One region of the Herbiconiux sp. 11R-BC genome, then DNA from elsewhere that is predicted to be linked to it. Evidence: riboswitches for the same ligand, from Rfam matches in the RefSeq annotation. Region 1 holds a riboswitch; the other holds the start of a gene.
The links. Region 1 has a riboswitch for thiamine pyrophosphate ahead of thiM (hydroxyethylthiazole kinase). Riboswitches for the same ligand answer to the same signal wherever they lie in the genome.

Region 1 (6,146 bases):
AGTCGCCGACGGCGGCGAGCGCGTGCAGATGGTTCACATAGGCCAGCGTCGTGGCGCTCGGCAGAGGGCTGCCGGCCCCGGCGCCGCGGGCGCGGTGCAGCCTCGCCTCTTCGGCCAGGGCGTCGGCGGCCGACCGCGCCCAGAAGACCTGCTCGTCGGAACTCGGCGCCAGCTGACTGGCGCGGGCCAGGCAGCGAGCGTATTCGGAGAGGTAGAGCAGGTCTTGCGTCAGGTAGTGCTCGAAGGCCGCCGGTTCGAGGGAGCCGTCTCCGAGGGCTCGCACGAAGTCGAGCTCGTCGATCTGCCCGCGGAGGGCGCGGGTCTGCGACCAGAGGCTCGCCGTGAACGACTCGGCATCGGCATCGGCATCGGTGCCGGCGGCGTCGTGCGGCCCGGATGCGCCGGTCCGCACGCGCGCGGCGGCGAGGGCCGCTCGCGTGGCGTGAGCATGATCGATCGGGCCGTTGCCGTGCCCGACGTCGAGCGCGTCGGCGCCCCGCAGTGCACCCGTCAGCCAGTCCTTGGCCTCGCGGAGGGCCGACGACCAGGGTTCCCCGTCCCCGTCCCCGTCGTTTCCGGTCCCGCCGCCGGCTCCCGTGCCCTGACCCGCCCCGCGGATGCCGCCCGTCTGCGCGCCGAGCGTGGCCAGAGCCGACGAGAGCGAGCATCCGGTGCCGTGGGTATTGCTCGTGAGCACCCGGGCGCCGTCGAGCTCGGTGACGGACGCCCGCCCCTCGCACACCCGCACGATCGCGTCGGGCGCGGAGTCGCCCGTCAGGTGGCCGCCCTTGACGAGCACGGCGACGCCGGTGCGACGGGCGAGCTCCTCGCCCTGGCGGAGCGCGGCCGCCCAGTCTGCGGCGGGAGCGGTGTCGAGCAGGGCGCCCAGCTCGGCGAGGTTCGGCGTGATCAGATCGGCTTGGGTGCACAGCCGGCGCATCGACTCCTCGCCCTCGGGGGTCAAGAGCCGGTCGCCGCTCGTCGACACGATCACGGGGTCGAGGACCACGAGAGGCGGCTTGGCCTCGGCGAGCCAGCGGGACACCTCGTCGGCGAGTTCGGCGGTGCCGAGCATCCCGATCTTCACCGCGTCGATCTCCACGTCGTCGGAGACCGCCTCGAGCTGCTCGCGCAGGAAGTCGACGGGGGAGAGGTGCACGGAGCGCACTCCGCGGGTGTTCTGCGCGACGAGCGCGGTGACCACGGCCATGCCGTAGCCGCCGAGGGCGGCGATCGACTTGAGATCGGCCTGGATGCCCGCACCCCCGGTGGGATCGGTCCCGGCGATGCTCAGCACGCGCGGCACGGCACGGCCGCGGGCGCCCAGAGGTCTCGCGAACAGGGCGCGGTCGGCGTGGGCCGCGGCGTCTGCGGACGTCGGGGGCGCGGATGCCGGCGGAGCGGTTGCGGGGCGCGCGGACGCCGGCGCGGAGGTCAGACGCGCGGATGCTGACGGCGCGGCGCTCGCCGCGGCCTCCCGCCAGCGGGCGGCGAAGCCGGCGGCGGCGGCGCGGGGCTGGGGCGCTGCGCAGATCGCCGAGACCACAGCGGTGCCTGCCGCCCCCGCGGCGACCAGAGCGGGCACGTCGGCTTCGACGATGCCGCCGATCGCCACGCAGGGAAGAGGGCTCCGGGCGGCGAACGCGGCGAAGCCGTCGATCCCGAGGGGTTCCGGATGATCGGCCTTGGTGCTGGTGGGGCGGATGACGCCCACGCCGAGGTAGTCCACCGTGCCGGCGGGCAGGGCCGTCGCGGCCTCGAGGTGCTCCCGGGTGTTCGCGGTGAGGCCGACGATCGCGCCGGGCCCGAGCAGGGCTCGGGCGGCCTCGACGGGCAGGTCGCTCTGGCCCAGGTGCACACCGTCGACGCGCGCCCCCGCCCGCCGGGCGGCGAGCACGACGTCGACGCGGTCGTCGACCACGAAGAGCGCCCGCCCGTCGATGACCGCCGAGAGCTCGATCGCCGCGGCGACGAGCGATGCGGCGTCGGCCGCCGGGTCGCGCAACTGCACGATCGTCGCTCCGCCGGTCACCGCCGCGTCGACCACCTCGGCCAGCGAACGGCCGTCAGCGTCTCCGCACTCCTCCGCGAGAGCGCGATCGGTCACGAGGTACACGCTCAGGTCGAGCACGCGCGCGGTCACGACAGGCGCGCCTCGGCGCGCACGGCCGGGGCGTCGAGTGCCGCGAGCGCGTCGAGCAGACCCACGGCGAAGCTCCCCGGCCCGGCGGCCGAACGGGCGGCGTGCTCCGCCGCGATGCCGTAGACGCTCGACGCGGCGACGGCGGCGTCGAGCGCCCGGGATGCGTGGGCCGGGCCATCCGTGTCGGGCCCGGATCCCGGCGAGGTCGCGATCGCGGTCGCGGTCGCCGCCCCGGCGAACGCGGCCATGACGGCGCCGAGCGCGCATCCGCCACCGGTCACGCGTGTCAGCAGGGCGTGCCCGTTCGCCACGCGCACCACGGTCGTGCCGTCGGTCACCAGATCCACGGGCCCGGAGACCGCGACGGCCCCTCCCGTGAGGAGGGCGAGCCCCCGCGCCGCCTCCTCGGCCGCCTCGGCGCTGTCGGTGGCGTCGACACCGCGCCCGCCGGCTCCGGCGCCGGCGAGGGCGAGGATCTCCGAGGCGTTCCCGCGCACGATCGTGGGCTTGTGCAGGAGGAGTTCCCGGGCGAGCGCGGTGCGCACCGGTAGGGCGCCGACGGCGACCGGATCGAGCACCCAGGGCACCGCCGCCTCGGCGGCAGCGGCCACCGCCTCCCGGGCCGCGTCGCGCTGCTCGCCGGTGGGGGTGCCGAGGTTCACCAGGAGGCCGGAGGCGATCCGGGCGAAACCGCCGGCCTCGCCGGGGATGTCGACCATCGCGGGCGAGGCCCCCAGCGCGAGCAGCACGTTGGCGGTGAACCCCGTCACCACGGCGTTCGTGATGCACTGCACGAGCGGTTCGCGCTCGCGCAGCAGGGTCAGCAGGTCGGACGGGTGGGCAGACGTGCGAAGGCTCATTCGCGACATCCCTTCGCTAGTACGAACTAGATCAGGTTCGACGGGTCTCATCTCAGCCCGCGAAGGGCACCCCGTGTCACTCCCGACGACAGTAGCAGCACTCGGTCGGCCCTCTCGAGGGGCGTCGGTGCCGGGTCTGTCAGGATTCTCAGGGTGCGCTTCGCCCGGTCATAGATTCCTCATAGGAAACTGCCAATACTGGAACTGTGACCATCGACGCCTCCCTCCTCTCCGGTGCCGGCAACGGCAACTCCTCCAATGCGGCCAAGCAGCCGCGGCTGCGACGCGCCGACGGCACGCCGGTGCGGGCGCTCGTCGTCGACGACGAGAACACCCTCACCGACCTGCTCTCGATGGCCCTGCGCTACGAGGGCTGGGAGGTCAAGACCGCGAGCGAGGGCCGCCAGGCCATCGCCGTGGCGCGCGAGTTCCGCCCCGACGTGATCGTGCTCGACGTGATGCTCCCCGACATCGACGGCCTGCAGGTGCTGCAGCGCGTGCGCGCCGACGGCCACGAGACCCCCGTGCTCTTCCTCACCGCGAAGGATGCGCTCGACGACCGCATCGCCGGCCTCACCGCCGGCGGCGACGACTACGTCACCAAGCCCTTCTCGCTCGAGGAGCTGGTCGCGCGCCTGCGCGGCCTCATCCGCCGTTCCACCCTGGTCGTGGCCGACGCCGACGACCCCATCGTCACGGTGGGCGACCTCGAACTCAACGAGGACAGCCACGAGGTGTTCCGCGACGGCGAGTCGATCGAGCTCACCGCGACCGAGTTCGAGCTGCTGCGCTACCTCATGCGCAACCCCCGCCGCGTGCTGAGCAAGGCGCAGATCCTCGACCGGGTGTGGAGCTACGACTTCGGCGGCAAGTCGAGCGTGGTGGAGATCTACATCTCCTACCTGCGTAAGAAGGTCGACGCCGGCCACCCCGCCATGATCCACACGGTGCGCGGCGCGGGCTACATGCTGAAGCCCGCACTATGACTCTGCGCCGCACGCTGATCCTGAGCGTGATCGGCCTCATCGCCGTCGCCGGCGCCATCATCGGCGTGCTCAGCACGGTGGCGCTCAACGGGTTCCTGGTCAACCAGCTCGATGCGCAGCTGCGTGAGGCCTCGAACCGCAGCATCCAGCAGGTTCTCCCGTCCGGCAACGGCGGCCCGCCCGGCTTCTCGCTCGGGCAGGCCTCCGGTACTTTGGTGGCCGCCGTCTCGAACGGCGTCGCCACGCAGGGCTTCGTGCTCGACTCGGCAGGGCAGGTGCAACGGCTCACCGCCGACGAGCTGGCCTCGCTGGACGCGGTCACCCCCTCGCGCGCACCGGTGACGATCACCGTCGCCTCCCTCGGCTCCTACCGGATCGAAGCGCCGACGGTCACCACGGCCGGAGACATCCTCGTCACCGGCCTCCCGCTCACCGACGTGACCGCCACGCTCTCGCAGCAGATCATCGTGATCGTGCTCGTGACCATCGGCGCCATGGTGCTCGCCGGAATCGCGGGGCTGCTCATCATCCGCCTCGCGCTGCGCCCGCTCGACCGCGTGACCGCCACGGCGACGCGCGTGGCCGAGCTGCCGCTGGACCGCGGCGACGTCGCGCTGGCGGAACGCGTGCCCGTCACCGACCCGCGCTCCGAGGTGGGCCGCATGGGCCTGGCCTTCAACCGGATGCTCGAGCACGTCGCCTCCGCCCTCACCTCTCGCCAGCGCAGCGAGAACAAGGTGCGCCAGTTCGTGGCGGATGCGAGCCACGAGCTGCGCACGCCGCTCGCCTCGATCCGCGGCTACGCCGAGCTCACGCGGCGCACGAGCACGGGCCTGCCTGACGACGTCACGCACTCCCTGGGGCGCATCGAGTCGGAGGCCACGCGCATGACGAGCCTCGTCGAGGACCTGCTGCTGCTGGCCCGCCTCGATGCGAAGCCGGAACTCGACACCACCGAGGTCGACCTCTCCCTCGTGCTCGTCGACGCCGTGAGCGATGCCCACGTGGCCGGCCCCGATCACGTGTGGGACCTCGACCTGCCCGAAGAGCCCGTGACCGTGGCCGGAGATCCGCACCGGCTGCATCAGGTGTTCGCCAACCTCCTCGCCAATGCGCGCGTGCACACGCCCGCAGGGAGCACGGTGCTCGTGTCGGCACGGCAGGCGACCGCGAAGGACGGAACCCCCTCGGCCGTCGTCACGATCGCCGACGACGGCCCCGGCATCGACTCCGAGCTCGTGCCCGCGCTGTTCGAGCGCTTCGTGCGCGGGGACAGCTCCCGCTCGCGGCACGCCGGCAGCACGGGGCTGGGCCTCGCGATCGTGAAAGCGGTGGTGGATGCCCACGGCGGCGAGGTGAGCGTCGACACCCGGCCCGGCCGCACGGCCTTCACCGTGGTGATCCCGCTCGCGCCGCAAGAAGCGGAGGCGGAGAAGTCCGCTTTACCCCCGATCGGGGTACGGTGAAAATCACGGCCCACAGGCCGGAGGGGTTCGTCCCCGCTTCCCCGAAAGGTATAGGAGCTCAGAATGAATCTTCTCCTCATCATCATCGCCGTGATCGCTGTCATCCTGCTGTTCACCGGCGGTTTCGTACAGACGCTGAACTTCCTGCTCTGGATCGGCCTGATCCTGCTGGTGTTCGCGGTGATCGTGTTCATCGTGCGCGCCATCACGGGTAACCGGCGGGTCTAGATCGCCGGATGTTCCCTCTGCGGCCCCCGTCGTCGATGCGATTTGCATCGGAGGCGGGGGTCGCTTAGTCTTGACGGAGCCAAAGACCGCCGGTTATCGGCGTGCGCGCAGTTCACGGACTGGGCATACGACGATCGAAGGTTCGCATGAGCGAAGACCTGCGCAGGTGTACGTAGTCAGTTTCAAGCGGTTCTACCGCTTCTTCTCGCTCCGGCCTCCTGCGCCGGAGCTTTTTTTGTGCGCATCCCGTACGACGGTCGTCCCGGCTGACGACAATCATCATTAGGAGCGCCATGGCGAACAAGGAAGCCTCGGTTGCCGAACTCACGGAACTTTTCCAGAGCTCGACCGCCGTTCTGCTGACCGAGTATCGCGGTCTCACGGTCGCCCAGCTCAAGCAGCTGCGCGGCAACATCCGTGAGCACGCGTCATACGCCGTGGTGAAGAACACGCTGACCAAGAT
Region 2 (6,146 bases), on a different contig from region 1:
GCGAGTGGTCGGTCACGTCGTAGCCGTGCTGCGAGCCCGCCTCGGCCTGGAGGATGGGGGAGAGGTAGACCCAGTCCACCCCCAACCGTGCCAGGTAGGGAACCAGGCGCGCGGCGTCGTGAAGTGTGAAGTCGGCGGTGAGCTGGAAGCGGTAGGTCGACCGAGGCGTGCGCATCCGGAACCCCTCCTCAGCCCACCGAGGGGGTGGCGGGAGCCGACTGGCCCGCGCTGTCGGCCTGCGCGGTGAGGGAGGCAGCCACCGAGTGATCGGGCTCCACCTCTTCGGCACGGTGCACGCGCAGCACCACGAGCGAACGCGCCTCGACGGTCATCGACTGCGAGGCCGAGAACACCTGCGAGTCGGCTGCCTCGCCGGCGGTGTCGATCACCACGTCCCACGACTCGGAGTACTCGGCCGAGGGGAGGGTGAACGCCTGCTTCTCGTCGTGCGCGTTGAAGTAGAGCAGGAAGTGCACGTCGTTCAGCGGATTACCGCGGGTGTCGCGGGCCCGGATGCCCTGCCCGTTCAGGAAGACGCCCACCGAGCGCGAGAGGCTCGAGTCCCAGTCTTCCGGCTGCATCTCGCTCGCGTCCGAGTCGAGCCACACGATGTCGGGGAGAGGCTCGCCCTTGCCGCGCTTCACGGGCCGGCCGTCGAAGAAGCGGCTGCGGCGGAAGGTGGGATGCTCCTTGCGCAGCCGGGTGACGGCCGCGGTGAACTCGACCAGCGGGTGGTCCTCCTCGTCCCAGTGCACCCAGGTGAGCGGCGAATCCTGCGCGTAGGTGTTGTTGTTGCCCTCCTGCGTTCGGCCGAGCTCGTCGCCGTGCAGGAGCATCGGCACGCCCTGTGACAGCAGCAGGGTGGCGATGAAGTTGCGCTGCTGGCGTGCCCTCAGCGTGAGCACCTTCGGGTCGTCGGTCGGGCCTTCCACCCCGCAGTTCCAGGAGCGGTTGTGCGATTCGCCGTCGTTGTTGTCTTCGCCGTTGGCGTCGTTGTGCTTCTCGTTGTAGGAGACGAGATCGCGCAGGGTGAAGCCGTCGTGCGCCGTGACGAAGTTGATCGAGGCCACCGGGCGGCGGCCCGAGTGCTCGTAGAGATCGGCCGAACCCGTGAAGCGGCTCGCGAACTCGCCGAGCGTCGACGGCTCACCGCGCCAGAAGTCGCGCACGGTGTCGCGGTACTTTCCGTTCCACTCCGTCCACTGCGGAGGGAAGTTGCCCACCTGGTAGCCGCCGGGCCCCACGTCCCACGGCTCGGCGATGAGCTTCACCTGCGACACCACCGGGTCTTGCTGCACGAGCTCGAAGAAGCTGGACAGGCGGTCGACGTCGTAGAACTCGCGCGCGAGCGTGGAGGCCAGGTCGAAGCGGAAGCCGTCGACGTGCATCTCGGTGACCCAGTAGCGCAGCGAGTCCATGATGAGCTGCAGCGAGTGGGGGTGGCGCACGTTGAGCGAGTTGCCGGTTCCGGTGTAGTCCATGTAGTAGCGCTTGTCGTCATCCATCAAGCGGTAGTAGGCGGCGTTGTCGATGCCGCGGAACGACAGGGTGGGGCCGAGGTGGTTGCCCTCCGCGGTGTGGTTGTACACCACGTCGAGGATGACCTCGATGCCGGCCGCGTGGAGTGACTTCACCATGCCCTTGAACTCCTGCACCTGCTGGCCGCGGTCACCCGTGGAGGAGTAGGAGTTGTGCGGCGCGAAGAAGCCGATGGTGTTGTAGCCCCAGTAGTTGGTGAGCCCCTTGTCGAGCAGCACGCTGTCTTTCACGAACTGGTGCACCGGCATGAGCTCGATGGCCGTGATGCCGAGCTTCAGCAGGTGGTCGACGACGGCCGGATGCGCGACGCCGGCATAGGTTCCGCGCTGCTCCTTCGGAATGGCCGGGTGCAGCTCGGTGAGCCCTTTCACGTGGGCCTCGTAGATGACGCTCTCGCTGTAGGGCACGCGGAGCTTGCGGTCGCCGGACCAGTCGAAGAAGGGGTTGATCACGACGCCGTAGGTCATGTGCTTCGCGGAGTCTTCGTCGTTCCGGGAGTCGGGGTCGCCGAAGTTGTAGGCGAAGAGCGACTGATCCCAGTCGAGCTCGCCGCTCGTCGCCTTCGCGTAGGGGTCGAGCAGCAGCTTGTTCGGGTTCGCGCGCTGGCCGTTCTCGGGGTCGTAGGCGCCGTGCACGCGGTAGCCGTAGCGCTGGCCCGGCTGCACCTGCGGCAGGTAGGCGTGCCAGACGTAGGCGTCGACCTCCGTCAGCTCGATACGGGTCTCTGCGCCCTTGTCTCCGAAGAGGCAGAGTTCGACTTTCTCGGCGGACTCGCTGAAGAGGGCGAAATTGGTGCCGCTCCCGTCGTAAGTCGCTCCGAGCGGGTAGGCCGATCCGGGCCACGATTGCATCTGATCTCCTGTCGGGTCTCCGCCCACGCTACCCGGTTCGGGCTCGCGCACCACGGGTCGGCCCGAGGTGGTTGACAACTCCCGCTCAGAGCCCCCTGTGGAGAACAAGACGCCCCTACCCCGCCGGTGGCGATCGCGGTAGCGTTGGCCCATGGCGAACCTCGTGGACACCCTGACCGACGCGACCAAGACCATCGGAGTGGGTGCCGCCTATGGCGCGCCCGTCGAGATCGACGGAGTGACCATCGTTCCCGTCGCGCTCGTCTGGGCAGGCTTCGGCGGCGGCAACGCCACGGGCAACGGCAACGCCTCCTCGCCCACCGACGCGGCGAAGCCGCTCTTCGGTGGAGACGCCGGCGGCGAGGGCTTCGGCGGGGGCGGGGTGAGCATCCCGGTGGGCGCCTACGTCACGACCGACGGGGTGGCGAGCTTCCAGCCCAACATCATCGCGCTGCTGGCCGTGTCCGTCCCGGTCGTGGTCACGGCCGGATGGGCCTTCGCCCGCGTCATCCGCGCGCTCAAGAAGTAGCCCCCTGGCCCCCGAGCTGCTCTGGAGCGGCCCCGCCGACGGGCCCGTGCTGGTTCTGGCGCACGGCGCCGGTGCGGCCATGGACTCGCCGTGGCTCGACCGCTTCGCCGCGCTCCTCGCGGAGCCGGCCCGCGGCATCCGTGTCGCCCGCTTCGAGTTCGCCTACATGGCCGCGCGCCGCAGCGGCACACGCAAGCCGCCGCCGCGCGCCGAGACGCTCAGGGGGGAGTACCGCGAGGCGGTCGCCGCCGCGACGGATGCCGCGGGCGCGCCGGTCGTCATCGGCGGCAAGTCGATGGGCGGCCGGGTCGCGAGCCTCGTGGCCGACGAGCTGCACGCCGAGGGAGCCGTCAGCGGGCTGGCGGTGCTCGGCTACCCCTTCCATCCCCCCGGCTCCCCCGAGAAGCTCCGCACCGCGCACCTCGAGCACCTCGAGACGCCGACGCTCATCTGCCAGGGCTCCCGCGACCCCTTCGGCACGCGCGAGGAGGTGCCGGGCTACGCCCTGTCGCCGGCCGTCCGCATCCTGTGGCTCGACGACGGCGAGCACGAGCTCAAACCCCGCGTTAAGATCAGCGGGCACACGCACGCCGAACACCTCGCCACGGCGGCGGATGCGGTGGCCGCGTTCGTGAAGCACCCGCGGTAGCGAGCATCCCGCCCGGCCCCGGCCTATACTGATCGCAACACGGGAGTCCGGTGAGCCGGGCTGAGAGGAAGGTTCTCAACCTTCGACCGTCGAACCTGATCTGGATCATGCCAGCGCAGGGAGGCATCTCTTCGCCGTGTCCGGTATCGTCCGGGTCGCCTTCGCGAGCCGCGCCGCCGCCGGACGCGGCAAACCCGTGCCCCTTCCACCGAATGAAAGGGCACGACCAGTGCATTCCACCACCGCAAAATTCGCGGCATCCGCCGCCGTCCGCCGCCGCAGTCTCCGCTGGAGGGTCGTCGACATCGTCGTGGCCAGCGTCGTCGGCGTCGCCGCCGGGCTCGTCTTCTGGGCCTGGAACCTCGTCTACGCCCCCATAACCGATCCGCTGGCGGTCGTCGCGCCCGGCGCCCAGGCGCTCCTCTACGGGGTGTGGTTGTTCGCCGGTGTGCTCGGCGGGCTCATCATCAGAAAGCCGGGCGCCGCGCTCTACACCGAGCTGGTGGCGGCGATCGTCTCCGCCCTTGTCGGCACGCAGTGGGGTGGTGCGCTCACCATCCTCTCCGGCCTCGCACAGGGCCTCGGCGCCGAGATCGTGTTCGCTCTCTTCCTCTACGGCAACTACCGGGTCTACGTGGCCGTTCTGGCCGGCGCCGGCGCGGGCATCGGCATGGCGGTCAACGACCTGATCACCTGGTACCCGGCGATGGACTTCGGCTTCAAAGCGGTCTACTTCGTGTCGGCGATCGTGGGAGGCGCGGTGGTCGCCGGCGTGCTGTCGTGGTTGCTCGTGAGGGCGCTCGCGCGAACGGGAGCGTTGAGCCGATTCGCCGCGGGTCGCGAGGCCACGGCGAAGGCCTGAGCGTGACCCGAGTGCCCGGCGAGCCCGGAGAAGGCATGGCATCGGCCGGGGGACCTCGACCCCGGGCCGGCGCCGGCCTCCGCGCCGAGGGCTGGGGCTGGCGCCACGCCGGGCGCGAGGCCTGGGCGGTGCGCGGGCTCGACCTCGTGATCGAGCCGGGCGAGCGCGTGCTGCTGCTCGGCGCATCCGGTGCGGGCAAGTCCACGCTCATGCAGGCCTTCGCCGGTGTGCTCGGGGGCGTCGACGAGGGCGACGAGGAAGGCTCGTTGCTCGTCGACGGCCAGCCGCCCGAGGCCGTGCGCGGGCGCGTGGGGCTGCTGATGCAGGACTTCGATTCGCAGGTGGTGCTCGCCCGGGTGGGCGACGACGTGGCGTTCGGATGCGAGAACCTCGGCGTTCCGCGCGACGAGATCTGGCGCCGGGTCGGCCTGGGCCTCGCGGCCGTCGGCCTCGACCTGCCGCTGGAGCACCCCACCTCGGCGCTCTCGGGCGGGCAGAAGCAGCGCGTGGCACTCGCCGGCGTGCTCGCGATGCGGCCGGGCGTCATCCTCCTCGACGAGCCGACCGCCAACCTCGACCCGGCGGGTGTGACGGAGGTGCGGGATGCCGTGGCCGCAGTCGTGCGCGACTCCGACGCGACCTTCGTGGTGATCGAGCACCGGGTCGACATCTGGCTCGACGTCGTGGACCGTGTGGTGGTGCTCGCCCCCGGCGGGGGAGTGCTCGCCGACGGCGACCCCGCCACCGTGCTGCGTGAGCGCGGCGCGGAACTCGCGCGCGACGGCGTGTGGGTGCCCGGGATCGACCCTCTCGGCGGTCGTCCCGTGCGCTCGGACGCGGCGACTCCGAGCACCGAGCCGGGGAGCAGCGCGACCGCCGTGCCCGCGCGCCGAGGGGAGCTCCTGCTCTCCGGACGCGGACTGGCGGTTGCCCGCGTGCCCGGCCGGGTCGTGGCCGACGGCATCGGGCTCGAGCTGCGGGCCGGCGAGGCCACGGCCATCACCGGGCCGAACGGAGCCGGCAAGACCACGCTCGCGCTCACCCTCGCCGGGCTGCTCCCGGCGTCCGGCGGTGACGTCATCGCCGCGCCGGTGCTCGTCCGAGGCGTGAGCGGCAGCCCGCGCGCTCGTCGCGCGGCCCGGCGGCGGGATGCGCGACCCCGGCCGACGATGAGCGCGACGGATGGGCCGGCACCCGCCCCGCGCATCCGCTCGTCTTCCGAGCTGCTCGCCGACCCGATCGTGTGGCGTTCGCGCGAGCTGCTCACCCGTGTCGGCACCGTCTTCCAAGATCCGGAGCACCAGTTCGTCACGGGCACGGTGCGCGGTGAGCTCGAGGTGTCGCTGCTGGCGCTGAAGCTGCCCGCCGAGGAGATCTCGGCGCGCGTCGACGAGGTCGCCGGCCGGTTGAGGCTCGACGCCCTGCTGCGCGCGAACCCCTACACGCTCTCCGGGGGTGAGAAGCGGCGGCTCTCGGTGGCCTCGGCGCTCGTGACGCGCCCGCGCATCCTGCTGCTCGACGAGCCCACCTTCGGGCAGGATTCGCGCACCTGGGCCGAACTCGTGCGACTGCTCGCCGAGCAGCTCGACCGCGGCACCGCAATCGTGGCGGTGACCCACGACCGGGCCTTCATCGACGCCCTCGCCGATCAGGAGATCGTGGTGACGGAGGGTGCGGGCACCCTCGCGCCGGCGAAGGGGGCTCTCGCATGAGCGC

Region 2: another riboswitch for thiamine pyrophosphate. It lies ahead of VD659_RS15920 (ECF transporter S component); the one in region 1 lies ahead of thiM (hydroxyethylthiazole kinase).

The regions. Positions count from the first base shown of each region.
Region 1 is NZ_JBCEBO010000001.1:644,642-650,787, reverse strand. Features, by position in the region: gene VD659_RS02865 (bifunctional hydroxymethylpyrimidine kinase/phosphomethylpyrimidine kinase) at 1-2,143, opposite strand, end outside; gene thiM (hydroxyethylthiazole kinase) at 2,140-3,012, opposite strand; TPP riboswitch at 2,995-3,087, opposite strand; gene VD659_RS02855 (response regulator transcription factor) at 3,210-3,989, shown strand; gene VD659_RS02850 (sensor histidine kinase) at 3,986-5,455, shown strand; gene VD659_RS02845 (hypothetical protein) at 5,519-5,683, shown strand; gene rplJ (50S ribosomal protein L10) at 5,977-6,146, shown strand, end outside.
Region 2 is NZ_JBCEBO010000007.1:111,144-117,289, reverse strand. Features, by position in the region: gene treY (malto-oligosyltrehalose synthase) at 1-175, opposite strand, end outside; gene glgX (glycogen debranching protein GlgX) at 189-2,390, opposite strand; gene VD659_RS15930 (hypothetical protein) at 2,542-2,919, shown strand; gene VD659_RS15925 (alpha/beta family hydrolase) at 2,966-3,568, shown strand; TPP riboswitch at 3,598-3,705, shown strand; gene VD659_RS15920 (ECF transporter S component) at 3,798-4,430, shown strand; gene VD659_RS15915 (ABC transporter ATP-binding protein) at 4,466-6,142, shown strand; gene VD659_RS15910 (energy-coupling factor transporter transmembrane component T family protein) at 6,139-6,146, shown strand, end outside.